DNA from 3 places in the Agathobaculum hominis genome. Region 3 is predicted to be linked to each of the others. Evidence: predicted binding sites of a transcription regulator. Region 3 holds the regulator's gene; each other region holds the start of a gene.

Region 1 (4,158 bases), on a different contig from region 3:
CGTATCAGGAGCAGGAGGGGCCTGCGGTCGCCTGTCCGCTGCTCTCTGCGGCAGGCGCAGACGAAAGCGAGATCGAACGCATCTGCTGGCTGATCGCCCATCATCACAGCTGTCAGGCCGGCGAGAACACCGATTTCCGCATTCTGCTCGAGGCGGATTTTCTCGTCAACGCGGACGAGGACAGTCTGCCGCGCGAAAGCATTGCCTCCGCGCGCGAGCGTCTGTTCCGGACGGACAGCGGCAAAAAGCTGCTCGATGATATTTTTCTCTCAGAGCCATACATTATATAAAGACAGAAAGAGCGCGGACACAATGTTCGCGCTCTTTGCGTATCTCTCTGGAATTATCGCTTGTTGGAGCGTCTCCACAGACGCATCTTCTCTGCGTCCTTGATCAGCTGTTCGCGGAAATCCGGGTGCGCAACCGAAATCAGCGCTTCCGCACGCTGCCATGCAGTCAGGCCCTTGAGGTTGACCTTGCCGTACTCGGTTACGAACCAGTGTGCGCACGGACGGGCGTCGGTGACAACCGAACCGGTCTCAAGCGTCGGGCGAATGCGGCTTTCGAGCGTGCCGTCCTTCTTCTTGAAGGTGGACGAGCAGCAGATGAAGCTCTTGCCGCCCTTGGACAGGTATGCGCCGAGCACGAAGTCGAGCTGGCCGCCTGCACCGGAGATCTGCTTGATGCCTGCGGACTCCGCATTCATCTGACCGAACAGGTCAACGTCAACGATGTTGTTGATCGAAATGAAGTTGTCGATCTGCGCGATGGTGCGCGCATCGTTGGTGTAGGAAACCGGAGCGGACATGCACTCGGGGTTGTTGTTCACATAATCATACAGCTTCTGGGTGCCTGCGCCGAACGCGAACACCTGCTTGCCGGTGTCGATGGCCTTTTTCGAGCCGTTGATCTTGCCCGCCTTTGCGATGTCAACAAAAGCGTCAACGTACATCTCGGTGTGGACGCCGAGATCCTTGAGGTCGGACTCTGCGATCATCGCGCCGACGGTGTTCGGCATGCCGCCGATACCCAGCTGGAGGCACGCACCGTTCGGGATCTCCTCAACGATCAGCTTTGCGACCGCTTCATCGACTGCGGTCGGTGCAGCGCCGCCGCCCATCTGCGGCATGGGCTCATCATTCTCGACGATCATATCGACCTCGGAAACATGGATCGCTTCCTCATACAGGCCGAGGCAGCGCGGCATATACTTGTTGACCTCGACGATAACAACATCGGAAGCCTCGCAGACTGCCTTGAGGTGGGACGCCTGCGGACCGAAGCTGAACCAGCCCTGCGCATCCATCGGAGCGACCTGGATCATGGTAACGTTGATGCGGCCGACGTTCTCACGGTACCAGCGCGGCAGCTCGGAGTAGCGCAGCGCGGAGTAGAAGCCGAAGCCCTCCATGCAGGCCTTGCGCTCGATGCCCGACATATGCCAGGAGTTCCAGGTCAGCTTGTCTGCAACATCCGGCACATCGAAAATCGCCGGCCGACGCATGAGCACGCCGCCGCGGAAGTTTACGTTCTCCAGCTCGTCCATGCGTGCGGCGAGCGCCTTGTCGAGCGCGTTCGGCGTGCCGGTGCACCAGCCGTAATCGACCCAGTCTCCGCTCTTGACGACCTTGACGGCCTCCTCGGGCGTCGTCAGCTTGCTTTTATAAAGTGCTGCGAAATCCATTGATATGACCTCCTGATGCGGAGCGTGTTTTCGTTTCGCGCTCCTTGTTTATTCTTTAACAATCGCATACATTATACTATATTCCTCTGTTTCGGTCAAGCAATCCCGGACAATATACCCATCATTTCACCAGAACAGTCCTGTTTTGCCACCGTATCGGTTAAAATATGCACATCACTCCTCCCCTGACGTTTTTTCTGCGCCGTAAAAAAATTTTTTCATTTCCCCTCTTGATTTATCACAGTAAAGTGTTATAATAGTAAACAAGCTAACCACTGAATTTTAGGAGGATATCCCTATGAAAACCAAGAGACTGCTCGCGCTGCTCTCCGCAGGCGCACTGAGTGTATCCATGCTCGCCGGCTGCGGCTCCACCGCGAAGACCGACGACACCGCTTCTGGCAGCGCTGCCGCTGATACGTCCGCTTCCGCAGACAGCGATCTGGAATACGTCAAGAGCCAGGGCAAGCTGGTCGTCGGCATCACCGATTTCGCGCCGATGGATTATAAGGAAGACGGCTCGGACGAGTGGATCGGCTTTGACGCCGACATGGCAAAGGCTTTTGCCGAGAGCATCGGCGTTGAGGCTGAGTTTCTTGAGATCAACTGGAACAACAAGGTCATGGAGCTTGACGGCAAGGGCGTTGACGCTGTATGGAACGGCATGACGCTGACCGACGAGGTCAAGACCTCGATGAACTGCTCCAGCCCGTATGCGACCAACGCACAGGTCGTTGTCGTTCCGTCCGATAAGGCGGACGCTGCCAAGGATCTGGACGGCGTTAAGGGGCTGTCCTTCGCAGTTGAGGCTGGTTCCGCAGGCGCTGCTGCCGCTGATGCGCTCGGTCTGACCGCTACCGAGGTACAGTCTCAGGCAGATGCCCTGATGGAAGTTGCTGCCGGCACCTCTGATGCCTGCGTTATCGACCTGCTGATGGCCGGCGCGATGATCGGCGAGGGCACCAGCTACCCGAACCTCGTTTACACGCTCGACCTCAACGAAGCAAACGGCGACGAGCCGGAAAACTACGTTGTCGGCTTCCGCAAGGACTCCGATCTGACCGCTGCATTCAACGATTTCTACAAGTCCGCTTACGAGGACGGCACGGTTGAAAAGCTCGCAGAGAAGTACGGCGTACAGGAAGCTATCGTCGCTCCGTAATCCTGCAACTAAATAAAAAATCAGCGCAAGGCAGAGGGCATCAATTCGTCTTCTGCCTTTGCATTCAGAGAGGATAAAGAGAAGAACCAACCATGTTTGCTAACGTAACCCTAAGCCTGATGGGCGGCTTCGTTACCACGATACAGCTTTTCTGTCTGACGCTCGTGTTCGCGCTGCCGCTCGGACTCATCATCAGCTTCGGCTCGATGAGCCGCTTCACGCCGCTGCGCGCCCTCGTCAAGACCGTCGTCTGGGCGGTACGCGGCACGCCGCTCATGCTCCAGATCATCGTCATCTTTTACGGCCCCGCGCTGCTGTGGGGCATGCAGGCGCCGCGCTTCGGCGCCGCTCTGCTGTCGTTCGTCATCAACTACGCCTGCTATTTCTCCGAGATTTTCCGCGGCGGCATTCAGGCCATCCCGAACGGTCAGTATGAGGCCGGTCAGGTGCTCGGCATGACCAAGACACAGATCTTCTTCAAGATCACACTGCTTCAGGTCATCAAGCGCATCATCCCGCCGATGGGCAACGAGTTTATCAACCTCGTCAAGGATACCGCGCTCGCGCGCACCATCGCGGTCTATGAGGTGCTGTGGATGGGCGAAAAGTTCATCAAGAGCAAGGGCATCATCTGGCCTCTGTTCTACACCGCGGTCTTTTACCTCGTATTCAACGGCCTTCTCACCCTGCTGTTCGGCTGGATTGAGAAGAAAATGGACTATTTTAAGTAAGGAGGCGCCGAAATGCCTATTCTTGAGGTCAAGAACCTGTATAAAAACTTTGGCTCGACCAAGGTTCTGAAGGATATCAGTTTTTCGCTCGAGCGCGGCAAGGCGCTCGCCATCATCGGCTCGTCCGGTTCGGGCAAAACGACACTCCTGCGCTGTCTGAACTTTCTCGAAACGCCGAACGAGGGCCAGATCATCGTAAACGGCGAGCCGCTGTTCGACGCGGCAGATCATGCCGCCAAGAGCGACGCTGAAATCCGCCGCAGCCGTCTGCACTTCGGCATGGTTTTTCAGTCCTTCAACCTGTTCCCGCAGTACACCGCACTCGAAAACGTCATGCTCGCTCCCCTGCTGCTCGCAAAGGAGCAGCCCGACTATAAGAAGAACAAGCGCGAGATTCACGAGCAGATCGAGCACCGTGCGATTGACTTGCTTACCCGGATGAGCCTCGAGGGCCGCATGAGCCATTATCCGCACCAGCTCTCCGGCGGCCAGCAGCAGCGCGTCGCCATCGCGCGTGCGCTCGCCATGACGCCCGACATCCTGTGCTTTGACGAGCCGACCTCGGCGCTCGACCCCGAGCT
Region 2 (4,158 bases), on a different contig from region 3:
GCTTCGCGGTCGAACAGAGCGGCGGCGAACGAATTCCTGTCCGCAAGGATGCGGCGCGCGCCCTCGGCGCAAAGACGGGCGTAGACCGGGTGAAAGGTTTTCGGATAGGGACTTTTTCGGCGGGAAACGATCGCTTCGGGCAGCTCATCGGCAAATGCACGGCGGACGATGCCCTTTTCGCGGCCGTCCAGCGCCTTGAACGCCCACGGCATATTGTAGGCGTACTCGACGATGCGGTGGTCGCAGAACGGCACGCGGACTTCGAGTCCGGAATACATGCTCATGCGGTCCTTGCGGTCGAGAAGGGTCGCCATGAACCAGTCGAGGTTGAGCACGAACATCTCGCGCATGCGCGCGTCCTTCGGACTGTCCGAGGGGAGCCTGGGCGCACGGCGGCAGGTCGAAAGATAGTGCTCGCGGATGAATTCCGCGCCGTTTTTCACGACGCCCCCGCGCAGCAGGCCGAGCCGCAGCGAGACCGACCGTGACCACGGAAAGGTGTCCTCGAACAGGATCTCCTCGCGGTGGTACCAGGGATAGCCGCCGAACAGTTCGTCCGCGCATTCGCCCGACAGGCAGACGGTCGTGCCGCCCTGCTTGACGGCCGCGCAGAACAGCAGCAGAGAGGAGTCTACGTCCGCCATGCCGGGCAGTCCGCGCGCTTCGGCGGCAGGGCGGAGCGCAGCGCAGACCGCCTCCGGGTCGAGCACGACGCGGTGATGATGCGTGCCGAGAAAATCCGTCATCAGCGCCGCAAAATCGCGGTCATCGGTCGGCTGAAAGCTGTTTTTGACAAAATACCGCTGGTTTTCACGGTAGTCGACCGACCAGGTGTGAAGCGTCTCGTTCCGGGACGCATAAGCGCGTGCGGCGACGGCGGACAGGATGGACGAGTCGAGGCCGCCCGACAGAAAGCAGGCGAGCGGGACGTCGCTGACGAGCTGCCGCTGCGCAGCATCGGTGATGAGGTCGTGGGTGCGCTGAACGGTCGCGTCGAGGTCGTCCTCATGCTCGTGCGCCTCCAGACGCCAGTAGGCAGTCCTGCGGAACCCTTCGGGCGTCAGCACGGCAAAGCTGCCGGGCAGGAGCGAAGATATGCCGCGGAATACGCCGCTTTCGGGCGGCCGCGCAGGGCCGAGCAGCAGCACGGTGCGCAGACCGTCCTCATCGAGCACCGGCTCGGCCTCCGGGTGGCAGAGCACGGTGTCGATGGTCGAGCCGAACACAAGACCGCTGCGCGTCGGACAGCAGAACAGCGGCTTGACGCCCAGACGGTCGCGCACGAGGACGAGCCGCCGCTCGGTCTTCTGCCAGAGCGCGAAGGCAAAAATGCCGTCGAGCCGCGCGAAAGCGTCCGTATCCCATTCGAGAAAGGCGTGCAGCACGACCTCGGTATCCGAGCGGCTGCGGAAAACATGGCCGAGGGCGGTGAGCGAATCCCGTACCTCGTCTGTGTTGTACAGCTCGCCGTTGTAGACGAGCACGGTGTTCCCGTCGGGCGAGAGCATGGGCTGCGCGCCGCCCTCGGGGTCGATGACGATCAGCCTGCGGTGCACGAGCGCCGCGTCGGGGTCGGTGTAGGTGCCGGACGCATCCGGCCCGCGCGGCCGGAGCCGGCGGTCCATCGCGCTGAGCACCGGGCCGCCGCGCCGCGCGTCGCGGTCGAAATCGACAAAGCCTCCAATTCCGCACATGAAAAATTTCCTCCTGTAAAATTTATTTTGCCGGGACTTAACATTTGTATTCCAAAGCAACCAGTAATATGCAAAGAGTTCACCAAGAGTTTGCCAAAAAAATCACAAATGCAACAAATGCGTGCATTTATGTATAGCGCACGCACATTTTCATAGAAGATATGCACAAAAACGGGGATCGGTTTTTATAGAAAAAAAGAATGTTAAATCCTTGACAAATGACTTTCGGACAGTATAATAGAGAATAGACATGCTCCAAAGTAGGGTGTCAGCACCTGAAAGTGTCCTGCGGCAGAGAGGCTGATGGACACTGTATTTTTGTGTTTTACCCACGATTTATATTTTTGGGAGGTTTATGGCATGGATTTTAGGCTTACAAAAGAAGAAGCACTGTTCCAGAAGATGTGCCGTCAGTTCGCTCTGAATGAAGTAGAGCCGATCGCGGCAGAGATCGACGAGCAGGAGCGTTATCCGGAAGAGACCGTTCAGAAGCTGATGAAGTACGGTCTGATGGGCATTCAGTTCCCGAAGGAAGTCGGCGGCTCGGGCGGCAACTACGTCTGCTACACCATCGCGATCGAAGAGATGAGCCGCGTATGCGCGACCACCGGCGCGATCATTTCCGCACACGGCACTCTGGGCGCTTGGCCGATCTACGCGTTCGGTACTCCGGAGCAGAAGGAAAAGTGGCTGCGTCCGCTGATCACCGCCAAGGAAGGCGCTAAGCTCGGCGCATTCGGTCTGACCGAGCCGAACGCAGGCACCGACTCCGCTGCACAGCAGACCGTTGCTGTCAAGCAGGAGGACGGCTCCTACATCATGAACGGCTCTAAGGTATTCATCACCGGCGGCGGCCGCGCTGATACCTATGTCGTATTCGCTATGACCGACAAGAGCAAGGGCAACCACGGCATTTCCGCCTTCATCGTCGACAAGGACGATCCGGGCTTCTCCATCGGCAAGATCGAGCACAAGATGGGCATCCGCGGTTCTCAGACCTCTGAGCTGATCTTCGAGGACGTACATCTTCCGGCAGACCGCCTGCTCGGCAAGGAGAACGGCGGCTTCAAGATCGCTATGATGACCCTGGACGGCGGCCGTATCGGCATCGCAGCTCAGGCACTCGGCATCGCGCAGGGCGCACTGGACAAGGCTGTTCAGTACATGAAGGAGCGCGTACAGTTCGGCAAGACCCTCGACAAGTTCCAGGGCCTGCAGTGGATGGTAGCAGACATGGCTACCCAGATCGACGCAGCACGCCTGCTCGTTCGCCGCGCTGCATTCAACCACGACGTTGGCCTGCCGTTCACCAAGGAAGCTGCTATGGCCAAGCTGTACGCTTCCGAGGTCGCAATGGACGTCACCACCAAGTGCGTACAGATCTACGGCGGCTACGGCTACATCCGTGAGTACCCGATGGAGCGCATGATGCGCGACGCTAAGATCACCGAGATCTACGAGGGCACTTCTCAGGTTCAGAGAATGGTCATCGCCGGTCAGGTACTGCGCTAAGAAAAGGAGGAAAACTGAACTATGAAGGCAATTGTTTGTGTAAAGCAGGTTCCGGATACCTCCGGCAAGGTAGCAGTCAATCCCGACGGCACCCTGAACCGTGCATCTATGGCAACCATTATCAACCCGGACGACCTTAACGCTGTTGAGGCCGCTCTCAAGCTCAAGGACGCAAACGGCTGCAAGGTCGTTGTCGTTACCATGGGTCCTCCCCCGGCAGAGGGCATGCTGCGTGAGCTGATCGCTATGGGCGCTGACGAAGGCGTTCTGGTTTCCGGCCGTGAGTTCGGCGGTTCCGATACCTTCGCAACCTCTCAGATCCTCGCAGCTGCGATCAAGAACATCGGCGTTGAGGCTGATGACATCGTATTCTGCGGCCGTCAGGCAATCGACGGCGATACTGCTCAGGTAGGCTCTCAGATCGCTGAGAAGCTGAACATCCCGCAGATTTCCTACGCAGCAGACGTCAAGGTCGACGGCACCACCGTTACCGTTAAGCGCATGCTCGAGGACGGCCATATGACCATCGAGACCCAGACCCCGTGCCTGCTGACCTGCATCAAGGAGCTCAACACGCCGCGTTACATGTCTCTCGGCGGCATCATGGACTGCTACTCCAAGCCGGTTTCCGTACTCGACTACAACGCACTCAAGGACGATCCGCTGATCGACCCGACCACCATCGGTCTGAAGGGTTCTCCGACCAACATCTTCAAGTCGTTCACTCCTCCCCAGAAGGGTCAGGGCAAGATGCTCGAGGGCGCTGACAAGGCTACCTGCGAGACTCTCGCAGCTGAACTGCTGAAGAAGCACATTATCTGATCGAAAGGAGAACACTTACAATGGCTGATTTCAATAACACCAACCTCGCCGATTTTTCCGGCGTATGGGTATTCTGTGAGCAGCGTCAGGGCAAGCTGCAGCCGACCGTACTCGAGCTGATCTCCGAGGC
Region 3 (4,158 bases):
GATCATGTAGCCGATCCTGACCACGCCGATCGAACGCAGCGACGCGACAAGGATATTCGTGATGGTGAAGATGACGTAGGTATAGCGGATGATGCTGAAATATTTCGCGCCCTCCGCGATGACTGCCGGGTCGTTCGAGAGCAGGCTCAGGATCTGGTTCGGCCAGCCGAATACGAGGATGAACAGCAGCACTGCGAGCGCGCCGCCGAAGCGCAGCGCCACACCGATGATGTGCGGAATGGGCTCGAGCTTTTTCCTGCCCCAGTACTGCGAGCCCATAACGACCGCGCCCTCGCCCGCGCCGACGACCAGCATCTGGAGCAGGAACTGGATCTGGTTGCACAGACTGACGCCGCCCATCGCGTTCTGGCTGTAACGTCCGAGCATGAGCGTATCCATCATGTTGACGCCGTAGGTCAGCAGATTCTGCAGCGCCAGAGACAGCGCTAAAATCATAAACGACTTATAAAACGTCTTTTCCTTTATCATAGCATATTCCCCCAAACCATCCGGCGAAAGAACGGGTTTTGCAGGATTTTTCTTTCTGCACCCCTCGTATTCTCCTTCGGATGTTTCCTTATTAAGATATTACCGAAAATTCATGCCATTGACAATAACAAAACACTGCAATCTATTTATATTTTGTGCTATAATGACAGCAATCACAAAAAGGAGGCTGCCGTCATGAAGGTCACAGAAGAAGCCGGGGTGCTCGCGCGTTCAGAGCGCTTCTTTGCCACCCCCGGCACGGTCGCGCGCGGACTGTTCTACTACATCACGCGCGCCGGGCATTATTACTACGATGAAAATTATGATTTCCGCGACAACTGCGAGATCGCGCATCTCGAAAGCCACCGCAACTTCTATCTGCTCTATGTGCGCGCCGGGACGATGTACGTCCGCACCGACCACGAATTTTCGGTCGAGCGCGGACAGGCTGCGCTCGTGGACTGCCGCAGACCTCACCGCTTTTTCACGCACAGTGACGCAGAAGCGCTCTGGCTGCACTTCGACGGAGCGAACTCGGGCGCATTTTTCGAGCAGATCATCGCCTTTCACGGTGGCAGACAGGTGTTCACGCCTGCCGCCGCGCTGCATCTCGAGCAGGAGCTTGCGCAGCTCATCCTCGGCCTGCGGACCGGCGAAACCAGTGAGGTCGAGCGCTCGCAGGCCCTGTACCGCATTCTGTGCGGCCTGCTCCTGCCGCAGCGCGCGCACAGTCCCGCAGAAAACGACGCAGTCGCGCAGGCTGTGCGCTTCATCGACAGCCATCTGACCGAGGAGCTCCCGGTCCGCAGCATCGCCGCGCACGTCAACCTCAGTACATCGCATTTCTCGCGCATTTTCCGCGCCTCGACCGGCTTTTCGCCGCATGAGTATATCATGCTCCACCGTATCGACGAGGCGAAATCGCTGCTGCACTCGACCGGCCTTTCGGTCAGCGAGATCGCGTTCCGCGTGGGATTTCGGAGCGAGGTCAATTTTATCGCGGCATTCCGCTCGAAAACCGGCCAGTCCCCCACCCAGTTTCGAAACAATCTGCTGTAAACTGCAAAAGAAAGGGAGAGCACAGCTATTTCCGTGCTCTCCCTTTCGTTTTATGGTCTCAGTCCTCGTTCTCCTCAGCCATGCCGACAAGCTGGCACAGCGTCATAAGGCTGTCCGACAGATGTACATTCTCGACCGGAACACCGAGTCCCTCCAGATGCAGATCCTCGCCCGTGAAGTTCCACAGGCCGCGGATGCCGCGCTCGACCAGACTGCGCGCGATCGCCGGCGCGTTGCCGCGCGGGATGGTCAGCACCGCAACATCCGGGTGGAGTTCGTCGATATAGTGGTCAAGCTCTTTTGCGTCCCTCACCTCATAGCCGCCAAAGCTGCGGCCGATCAGCTCCGGACTGGCGTCGAATGCACACAGCAGCTCAAAGCCGCTCGCAGAGAAATTGAAGTTGTTGAGCAAGGCGCGGCCGAGGTTGCCGGCGCCCAGAAGAATCGCCGTGCGTCCTGCGCGCAGGCCCAGGATCGCGCCGAGCTCCTCCTGCAGCTTTTCGATATTGTAGCCGTAGCCCTGCTGACCGAAGCCGCCGAAGCAGTTGAAATCCTGCCGGATCTGCGACGCCGTCAGCCCCATCCGCTCGGCCAGTGCGCGCGAGGAGATGCGCTGCGCGCCTTCGGCTTTCAGCTCGCAGATGTTGCGATAATATCGCGGTAAACGCTGAATTACCGCTTTAGATACCTCTTGCCTGTGTTCCACCGTCTCTCCCCTCTCTTCGTTATTTTCTTCCTTTGCTTCCGAGAATGCGCACGTGCCCTGCAAACTCCCTCCGCAAGGCACGCACCACTGTTATCAACTTGGATTAAAGCTTTGCGATCGTCTCGAGAACGTAATCCGTGAACTCCTGTGCGGTCGCACCGGTATCGCGGCCGGTCACAACGACCTTGCGCTCCTCAACCATGCAGATGTCGAGCGCACGGTCGAGCTTTTTCGCCAGCTCGATCTCACCGATATGCTCGAGCAGCATGACGGCTGCACGCAGCACGGAGGACGGGTCGGCATACTTTGCGCGGCCTTCCTTGACCATGCGCGGTGCAGAGCCGTGGATGGCCTCGAACATTGCGTAGCGCTTGCCGATATTCGCCGAGCCTGCGGTACCGACGCCGCCCTGGATCTCAGCTGCCTCGTCGGTGATGATGTCGCCGTACAGATTGGGCAGGACAACGACCTTGAAGTCGCGGCGGCGCTTGTCGTCGAGCAGCTTTGCGGTCATGATGTCGATGTACCAGTCGTCAAAAACAACCTCCGGGTACTCTGCGGCAACCTTCTGGCAGGTATCAAGGAACTTGCCGTCGGTGGTCTTGATGATATTCGCCTTGGTGACGCAGGAAACGCGGTTCTTGCCGGTCTTGCGCGCATAATCAAAGGCCAGACGCGCGATGCGCTCGCAGCCCTGCGAGGTCGCAACGGTGAAGTCGATGAACAGATCGTCGTCGATCTGCACGCCCTGCGAGCCGACAGCGTAGCCGCCCTCGGTGTTCTCGCGGTAGAACGTCCAGTCGATGCCGAGCTCCGGAACCTTTACCGGACGGACGTTCGCGAACAGGTCGAGACCCTTGCGCATGGCAACGTTCGCGGACTCAACGTTCGGCCACGGATCGCCCTTGCGCGGGGTCGTGGTGGGGCCCTTCAGGATAACATGGCACTGCTTGAGCTGCTCCATGACGTCGGGCGGAATCGCACAGCCGAGCTCGGCGCGGCGCTCGATGGTCAGGCCGTCGATGACGCGGAACTCGACCTTGCCGGCCTTTACCTTGTCTGCGAGCAGAACCTCAAGTGCGTGCTGCGCCATGCCGGTGATCATCGGGCCGATGCCGTCGCCGCCGCACACGCCGATGATGAGCTTGTCGAGCTTGGAATAATCAATAAAATCGTCCTGCGCCTTCATATCCATGATACGCTTGCGCTGGCTCTCTACTACTGCTTCAAATTTATCCAGAACAGACTGGTCGATAGACATTGGGTTGTCCTCCTGTCGCATTGATATTATTTTAACAAATTAACGTCATTCTGTCAAGGCGGACCGGACAGACATTCTCTCCTGTCCGCCGCCCCGGTTTCAGCTCTTACTTGTTCGCCTGCTGACGCGCGTAGAGCAGCGTGCCGCCCGCGAGCAGCGCATGGCGCTGACGCTCGGAGACCTCGCAGTCTGCCTTGAAGGTCCTGCCGCCGCAGACGACCGTGACCTGCTCGCCGTTCTTTACTTCCTCGAGAACGTTCGGCAGAGAGATCTCGTCGAGCAGATTGATCGCATCGTAATCCGCCGGATCTGCGAAGGTCAGCGGAATAATGCCGGAGTTGACCAGATTTGCCTTGTGGATGCGCGCGAAGGACTTGCACAGGACAGCCTTGACGCCCAGATACAGCGGAACGAGCGCCGCATGCTCACGGGACGAGCCCTGACCGTAGTTTGCGCCGCCGACGATGATGCCGCCGCCCTGCTCCTTGCAGCGGGACGGGAAATCCTTGTCCACGTTGATGAAGCAGTAGTTGGAGTAGAACGGGACGTTCGAGCGGTACGGGAGCAGCTTCGCGCCGGCCGGAAGGATATGGTCGGTGGTGATGTTGTCCTCGGTCTTGAGCACGACCTTGCCGGTATAGGA

Evidence for each region. Region 3 encodes Rex, which represses fermentation and respiration genes when NADH is low (regulators of the CRP and FNR family bind a similar motif). Its sites were predicted from a motif close to ATTGTTAANNNNTTAACAAT; they were not measured.
Region 1: H8S02_RS08835 (butyryl-CoA:acetate CoA-transferase) is a predicted target of Rex. The motif match lies at 1,728-1,747, and genes of this name have one in related genera.
Region 2: H8S02_RS08260 (acyl-CoA dehydrogenase) is a predicted target of Rex. The motif match lies at 1,894-1,913, and genes of this name have one in related genera.

Annotation. Positions count from the first base shown of each region.
Region 1 is NZ_JACOPK010000007.1:116,978-121,135, forward strand. It holds gene H8S02_RS08830 (HD domain-containing protein) at 1-290, shown strand, start outside; gene H8S02_RS08835 (butyryl-CoA:acetate CoA-transferase) at 344-1,684, opposite strand; gene H8S02_RS08840 (transporter substrate-binding domain-containing protein) at 1,983-2,846, shown strand; gene H8S02_RS08845 (amino acid ABC transporter permease) at 2,939-3,577, shown strand; gene H8S02_RS08850 (amino acid ABC transporter ATP-binding protein) at 3,590-4,158, shown strand, end outside.
Region 2 is NZ_JACOPK010000006.1:198,255-202,412, forward strand. It holds gene asnB (asparagine synthase (glutamine-hydrolyzing)) at 1-1,694, opposite strand, end outside; gene H8S02_RS08260 (acyl-CoA dehydrogenase) at 2,055-3,206, shown strand; gene acrB (acryloyl-CoA reductase electron transfer subunit gamma) at 3,228-4,028, shown strand; partial or broken gene H8S02_RS12580 (acryloyl-CoA reductase electron transfer subunit beta) at 4,049-4,158, shown strand, end outside.
Region 3 is NZ_JACOPK010000009.1:90,252-94,409, forward strand. It holds gene H8S02_RS10220 (MATE family efflux transporter) at 1-489, opposite strand, end outside; gene H8S02_RS10225 (AraC family transcriptional regulator) at 685-1,548, shown strand; gene H8S02_RS10230 (redox-sensing transcriptional repressor Rex) at 1,607-2,254, opposite strand; gene H8S02_RS10235 (isocitrate/isopropylmalate family dehydrogenase) at 2,358-3,515, opposite strand; gene H8S02_RS10240 (aconitate hydratase) at 3,622-4,158, opposite strand, start outside.